2 regions of the Streptomyces kanasensis genome follow, and region 2 is predicted to be linked to the other one. Evidence: riboswitches for the same ligand, from Rfam matches in the RefSeq annotation. Region 2 holds a riboswitch; the other holds the start of a gene.
What was found. Region 2 has a riboswitch for cyclic di-AMP ahead of ACF053_RS21400 (M23 family metallopeptidase). Riboswitches for the same ligand answer to the same signal wherever they lie in the genome.

Region 1 (3,741 bases), on a different contig from region 2:
CACTTGAAGCCGTTGCGCTGGGCCAGCTCGACGGCGTCGAGGGTCTCGGTGAGGGAGCCGATCTGGTTCACCTTGACGAGCAGGGCGTTGGCCGCGCCCTCCTCGATGCCGCGGGCGAGGCGCTCGGGGTTGGTGACGAACAGGTCGTCACCGACGAGCTGGACCTTCGTGCCGAGCTTCTCGGTGATGGTCTTCCAGCCGTCCCAGTCGTCCTCGAACAGCGGGTCCTCGATGGAGACAAGCGGGTACGCCTCGACGAGCTCGGCGTAGTACTCGGTCATCTCGGCGGCCGTGCGGGACTTGCCCTCGAAGGCGTAGGCGCCGTCCTTGTGGAACTCGGACGCGGCGACGTCCAGGGCGAGCGCGATGTCGCGGCCCGGGGTGTAGCCGGCCTGCTTGATCGCCTCCAGGATGAGGTCGAGCGCGGCGCGGTTCGACTCCAGGTTCGGGGCGAAGCCGCCCTCGTCGCCGAGGCCGGTGGACAGGCCCTTCTCCTTCAGCACCTTCTTGAGGGTGTGGTAGACCTCGGTGCCCCAGCGCAGGGCCTCGGAGAAGGACTCCGCGCCGATCGGCGCGATCATGAACTCCTGGATGTCCACGTTGGAGTCGGCGTGCGAGCCGCCGTTCAGGATGTTCATCATCGGCACCGGCAGCAGGTGCGCGTTCGGGCCGCCCAGGTAGCGGAAGAGCGGGAGGTCGGAGGCCTCGGAGGCGGCGTGCGCCACGGCGAGGGAGACGCCGAGGATGGCGTTGGCGCCGAGGGAGGACTTGTCCGGGGTGGCGTCCAGGTCGAACATCGCCTGGTCGATGAGGCGCTGCTCGGTGGCGTCGTAGCCGACGAGCTCCGGTCCGATCTGCTCGATGACGGCGAGCACCGCCTTCTCGACACCCTTGCCGAGGTAGCGGTCCTTGTCACCGTCGCGGAGCTCGAGGGCCTCGAACGCACCGGTGGAGGCACCGGAGGGGACGGCAGCACGGCCGGTGCTGCCGTCGTCGAGGCCGACCTCGACCTCGACCGTGGGGTTGCCTCGGGAGTCCAGGATTTCCCGGGCTACGACGACGTCGATGGACGGCACGAGCATCTCCTTCTGGGATGTGACGCGTGGAGTGCAGGGGCTTCACCCTTGCGGCAAGAGCCTAACCGGCTCCGGGGCCGGTGCCCGCGACCGCCCGCCTCCTGGGACGAAAAAGGGCACAACCACCCATGAGTCGGGACGAACTGACAGCGTCCCTACTGATGAGTAATCACGCTGAGCGGGTCGACACTCATCCGTCCTGGCCCGGTTCGCCCCGTTTCGTACGGGAGTCGTGACGACGGAGGGCCCCGGTCCGACCCACCCCCGGGTGGAGGGCGCGTCGGGCCGGGGCCGGTCGCCGCGGGAGGGGGTCAGCTCAGGTGGAGCTGCTGGCCCGGGTAGATCAGGTCGGCGTCGGAGACGATGTCCCGGTTCAGGTCGAACAGCTTCTTCCAGCCGCCCGTGACCTTCTCGGCCGTGGCGATGGAGCCGAGCGTGTCGCCGGCCTTGACGCGGTACTCGCCGTCGCCCTTCTCGACCTTCGCACCGGTCGGGGTGGTGACGGTGCCGGAGGACTTCGGGGCGGCCTTGGGCGTCGCGGCCTTCGGCGCGGTGCGCTGCTCGCTGCGCGTGGTGGGCTCCTCGGCGGTGCGCTCGGCGGCGGCGCCGTCGTACGCGGCACCGGACAGGCCGACGCCGCAGCTCGGCCACGCGCCCTTGCCCTGGCCGGCGAGGACCTTCTCGGCCACGGCTATCTGCTGCGACTTGGAGGCCTTGTCGGCGGTCTGGGCGTACGCGGTGCCGCCGTAGGCCGCCCAGGTGGAGGCGGAGAACTGCAGGCCGCCGTAGTAGCCGTTGCCGGTGTTGATCGACCAGTCGCCGCCGGACTCGCACTGCGCGACGCGGTCCCACTCGGCGGCGGTGGCGGCGTTCGCGGTCGTGGCGCCGAGCAGCGGGGCGGCGACGGCGGCACCCGTGATGCCGGCGAAGGCGGCGAAACGGACGGCCTTGGACGGGCGGCGGTGCTTGCGCTTGCCGGAAGAAAGCATGGTTGTGTCTCCTCACCGACGCCTACGAGGTGAGCTGTCGGGTTCGGGCCTGGTGAGTGCCCGGCCGTGCGCTGGGTGGCGCACGGCTTCACCCCTAGCCGGTCCCGGCCGTCCTCGGACGGCCCGGCCCCGGCGCTTACCTTGGGTCCCCCGCTCCTGCCCACGGCGCTGGAAGCGTCGACTGTTCCCGTCGCCGGCGGCAGGATTCGGCGTTACCGGTCGGACGGGGCCCGCGGTGGCGAGCTGGTCTCGACGGTAATCACAGACCGCCCCGAAGTTCAAAGGGGGACATCCGGGTCAATCTGCCCCTACTTGCCTGTCCCTTACGGGTGTTTGCGCAGGTAGGGGCCGAAACGGACGGACCGGGCGGCGGCGACGCACCAGTTGGGGTGAAGAGACTCTTGTCTCACTTCCGAGAAACGGACATTCAGCCCGTAACTACCCCTCGGACGGGGCGAGATCGAGGCTCTGGCCAGGGACGATGAGGTCCGGGTCGGTGCCGACGGCCTCGCGGTTGGCGTCGTAGAGGGCCGTCCAGCCGCCGGGCACCTCGTGCGCGTCCGCGATGGCCCAGAGGTTGTCGCCGGGCCGGACCGTGTACGTGCCGTCGGCCGCGAGACCGTCGGCGGTACGTGCCGTGGCGTCACCCCGCGAGGTGGGCGTACCCGTTCCGCGCCCTTCGACCGCGGCGCCGGCGTCGACGGAGCCGTCACCGGGGACCGGGGCCGTCGGACCGGCCGCGCCCTCCTCCTTGGCCGGCTCGCCGCGGTGCTTGCCGGTGCCGGACGCGGGGGTCGGGACCCCGCCGTCGACGGGGGCCTCGCCGGGGGCCGTCGGGGACGGCTCGGCGGTGGACCCGCCCGGGGCGGTCGGCGTCGCCGCCGGCGCGGTCGGCGACGCGGTGGCGCCGGAACCCGCGGGGGCGCCGGTCTCACCGGAGCCGGTCTCACCCGAGCCGGGCGCGCCGGAGCCGGTGGCGGCCTCGGTGCCGGTCGCGGGCCGGTCCGCCGTGGAGGGCGTGCCGGCGTCGGGGGCGGGCTCGGCGGACGCCTCGGGCTCCTCGGCGCTCGCCGACGGGGCGGGCGAGGTGCCGGGGTCGGTCTCCGTGGTGGAGCCGCCGCCGACGGTCAGGCCGGCGATGGGGGCACAGGTCTGCCAGGCGGCGGCGCCCTGCGCGGCGAAGACCTTCTCCGCGACGGCGATCTGCTGGGCGCGGCTGGCGAGGTCGGCGCGGGGCGCGTAGGCCGTGCCGCCGTACGCCTGCCAGGTCTCCTGGGAGAACTGGAGGCCGCCGTAGTAGCCGTTGCCGAGGTCGGCGCTCCACATGCCGCCGGTCTCGCACTCGGCGACCCGGTTCCAGGTCTCGGCGTCGGCCGCGGACGCGGTGCCCGCGCCGAGCAACGGCAGGGCGATCGCGGATCCGGTCACCCCCGCGGCGACGACGAGGGCGGGGGCCTGACGGGGTCGACGGTGTCGTCCGTTCCCGGAGCGCATGCGTTCAACCTTTCGCGTGACTGCTGAGGTGACGGTGAACGTAGCGGCATTCGAACGCCAGTCACAAGTCGATGCAGGGGAGATTACGCGAAGATCACAGTCATGACGGAGTGTCAGCTTGCTTCGGGGGTGAACTCCACCGGCAGCGTGCGCAGTCCCCGCATGATGAGTCCGCCGCGCCA
Region 2 (3,741 bases):
GCGCGCGGGCGGGGAATTCCGGGCGCGAGGGATTACCGGGGGGACGGGCGCTTTCCCCGGACGAATTCCCGACCGTCGGCGCATTACGACATGCCGGTGTCGCCTCGTCGCCGCGCGTCCCCGCCACCATTTCCCGCACCGCGTTCCACGCCGCCCCCTTTTCCGGGCGCCCGCCTCGGGCGGAAAGGACTCGGGGCGCGCCCGCCTTTTTGTATACGAGGCCGCTGTTAATGCCGTGCGCCGGCGGTGTTTACGGGAGGTTGCGAACCCCTCACACCGTTCGCGCGGCGCAGCCGGTGGGAGCCGCGCCAGCGTTCGGCGTGCTGCGCGGTGAGCGCCCGGGCGCGCTCCGCGTCGCCGCGGGCGACGGCGTCGACGATGGCGCCGTGCTCGGCCCAGGCGTCCGTCGGGTGGGCGGGCTCGTCGACCACGTACATCCAGGCGATCTTGTGGCGCAGCTGGGTGAGCAACGAGGAGAGGCCGGGGCTCGCCGACGCCTGGGCGAGCGTCTCGTGGAACCAGCCCCCGAGCGCGCGCAGGTCCTCACCTGGGCCGCGGCGGGCCCCCTCCTGGCCGAGCCGGACGAGGCCGCGCAGCACCTTCAGGTGGGCGTCGGTGCGCCGCTGGGCGGCGCGGGCGGCGCCGAGCGGCTCCAGCAGCGCGCGCATCTCCAGGAGGTCGGCGGCCTCCTGCTCGGAGGGCTCGGCGACGCAGGCGCCGACGTGGCGGCGGGAGGTGACGAAGCCCTCGGACTCCAGGGTGCGCAACGCCTCGCGGACCGGTACGCGGGAGACGCCGTAGCGACGGGCGAGCTGCTCCTCCGTCAGACGGCTGCCGCGCGGCAGCGCCCCGGAGACGATGTCCGCCCGGATCGCCGTGCACACCGAATGCGCGGGAATGCGCATACCGAACCTCCGAACCGCTCCGCCCACCGTTTAATCCGCGCGACACCCAGGAGTTCGACGCTGTTGCGGTGACTCTATGGCAACCACACCGATTTTCCGATGCCGGGCCTGAATTCGTGGTGCTTTTTTGGACGTGCGCGGGCGCGCGGGAGGGGGTGTCCCGCCGACCTGATCGGCGGGACACCCCCTGGGGGCCGGAACGGCGCGGAGGCCCCGGCTCGTCGGCGAGCGGGGGCCTCCGTGAGCGGGTGGCGGGTCAGACGTTGACGCCGCGGGCCCGGAGGTAGGACACCGGGTCGATGTCGGAGCCGTACTCGGCGCTCGTGCGGGCCTCGAAGTGGAGGTGCGGGCCCGAGGAGTTGCCGGTGGAGCCGGAGACGCCGATCTGCTGGCCCGGCGCGACGCTCTGGCCGACGGAGACGCCGACCGAGGCGAGGTGGCCGTACTGGGTGTAGGTGCCGTCGTTCATGCGGATGACGACGTTGTTGCCGTAGGCGCCGCCCCAGCCGGCCTCGACGACGGTGCCGAGCCCCACGGAGACCACGGTGGAGCCGTAGGGGGCGTGGAAGTCGACACCGGAGTGGCTGCCGGAGGACCACATCGCGCCGGCCGACTGGTAGGCGGTGGAGACGTACGAGCCGGCGACGGGCAGCGTGAAGCTGTTCAGACGCTTGCGCTCCGCCTCGCGGTCGGCGCGCTCCTGCGCCTCGCGGGCGGCCTCGGCGCGGGCCTCGGCCTTGCGGGCCGCCTCGGCGCGGGCCTCGGCGTTGCGCTTGGCGGCCATCTCGGCCTCCGCCTGGCGCTCGGCGACCTCGGCGGCCAGCTCCTGCGCCGACGCCTGGTCCGCGACCTCGTCGGCCAGTTCGTAGTCGGCGATGGCGGTGGTGAGCCCGGTGTCCTCCGGGGCCGCGGTCCGGTCGGCCTCGGCGGCGAAGGCCGGGGACGCGAGGGTTCCGATGACGCCGGAGGTGGCGAGTGCGGCGACGCCGGCGGCGTGGGCGCTCTTGCGGCTCAGACGGCTGGGGGCGCGGTGCTTCCCGGTGGCACGGGTGAACGCCATGAAGTGGACGTGTCCTTTCCTTCCCTCTCGCCTACCGGGTTAGCTGACGGGTTCGGAGCAGGAAGGTCTCCTACGGGCCCCTCCGCACGGTGGCGAAGGCGTCCGATTCACCCCAGGGGACGGTGGGTCCCCGGCTCCCCAGGCTCGCGCCTGACGGGGATTCGGCGATCGCTGCCCGATGCCGCGGGTGCGGCGGATCATGCGGGCGGACAGCGACTAAGACGCTAAGCGGCTGATCTTTCAATAACCAAACGGACGCGGTTTTTTGTAGCGCACGCCACAGTGCAGACACCCCGCCTTGCCCACAAAACGGACACCCGGCCGGCAAGGGGAGAGCCCCGGCGTCCCTCGGGACGCCGGGGCTCCGTGTGCCCCTCCCGGTGCCGGGACGACGGGAACACGAGGTTCCGCGCGCGGCTCCGGACCCGGTGTCAATCAGCCCGCCACGACGGTGACTTCACCGATGCCGAGCGCCTCCACCGGCGCCTTGATCTGCGCGGCGTCACCCACGAGGACGGTGACGAGGCGGTCCTGCGGGAAGGCGCTCACGACCGCGGCCGTGGCCTCCACCGTGCCCGTCGCGTCCAGGCGCTGGTACAGCCGGGCCTGGAAGTCGTCCGGCAGGTGCTGCTCGACCTGGTCGGCGAGCGTGGCCGCGACGGACGCCGCCGTCTCGTACTTGAGCGGCGCCACGCCCACCAGGTTGTGCACGGCGGCGTCACGCTCCGCGTCGGTCAGCCCCTCGGCCGCGAGGGTCCGCAGCACCTTCCACAGGTCCTCCAGGGCGGGGCCGGTGTTGGGGGTGTCCACCGAGCCGCTGATGGCGAGCATCGCCGCGCCCGAACCGTCCGGCAGCGACCGCAGGACCTGACCGAAGGCCCGCACGCCGTAGGTGTAGCCCTTCTCCTCGCGCAGGACGCGGTCCAGGCGCGAGGTGAGGGTGCCGCCCAGGCAGTACGTGCCGACGATCTGGGCCGGCCACACGCTGTCGTGCCGGTCGGGGCCGACGCGGCCGATGAGCAGCTGCGTCTGCACGGCTCCCGGCCGGTCCACGATGACGACGCGACCGGTGTCGTCGGCGGTGACGGCCGACGCGGCGCGCTCCCGGGGCGCGTCGCCCGTCCACGCGCCGAGCGTGTCGCCGAGGACGGCGTCCAGGTCGATCCCGGTCAGGTCGCCGACGACGACCGCCGTCGCCGACGCGGGACGGACATGGGCCTCGTAGAAGGCGCGCACGGCCGCGGCGTCGATCCGGGCGACGGTGTCCTCGGAGCCCTGGCGGGGACGGGACATCCGCGAGGTGGCCGGGAACAGCTCGGCGGAGAGCTGCTTGGCGGCGCGGCGCGCCGGGTTGGCCGTCTCGTGCGGGATCTCGTCGAGCCGGTTCCGCACGAGGCGCTCGACCTCGCCGTCGACGAAGGCGGGGGCCCGCAGCGCGTCCGCGAGCAGCCCGAGGGCCTTGTGCAGCCGGGAGGCCGGCACCTCCAGCGAGACCCGCACGCCCGGGTGGTCGGCGTGCGCGTCGAGCGTCGCGCCGCAGCGCTCCAGCTCGGCGGCGAACTCCTCCGCGGAGTGCTTGTCGGTGCCCTCGGACAGGGCGCGCGCCATGATCGTGGCGACGCCGTCGAGGCCCTCCGGCTCGGCGTCCAGCGGGGCGTCCAGGACGATCTCCACGGCGACGACCTGCTGGCCGGGACGGTGGCAGCGCAGGACGGTCAGCCCGTTGTCCAACCGGCCCCGCTCCGGGGCGGGGAAGGCCCACACGCGGGGCGCGCC

Region 1: another riboswitch for cyclic di-AMP. It lies ahead of ACF053_RS16145 (transglycosylase family protein); the one in region 2 lies ahead of ACF053_RS21400 (M23 family metallopeptidase).

What each region holds. Positions count from the first base shown of each region.
Region 1 is NZ_JBIBSF010000005.1:485,948-489,688, reverse strand. Features, by position in the region: gene eno (phosphopyruvate hydratase) at 1-1,076, opposite strand, end outside; gene ACF053_RS16145 (transglycosylase family protein) at 1,388-2,065, opposite strand; cyclic di-AMP (ydaO/yuaA leader) riboswitch at 2,070-2,243, opposite strand; gene ACF053_RS16140 (transglycosylase family protein) at 2,504-3,559, opposite strand; gene ACF053_RS16135 (cytochrome P450 family protein) at 3,673-3,741, opposite strand, start outside.
Region 2 is NZ_JBIBSF010000008.1:316,458-320,198, forward strand. Features, by position in the region: gene ACF053_RS21395 (GntR family transcriptional regulator) at 228-905, opposite strand; gene ACF053_RS21400 (M23 family metallopeptidase) at 1,162-1,965, opposite strand; cyclic di-AMP (ydaO/yuaA leader) riboswitch at 1,979-2,142, opposite strand; gene ACF053_RS21405 (M16 family metallopeptidase) at 2,401-3,741, opposite strand, start outside.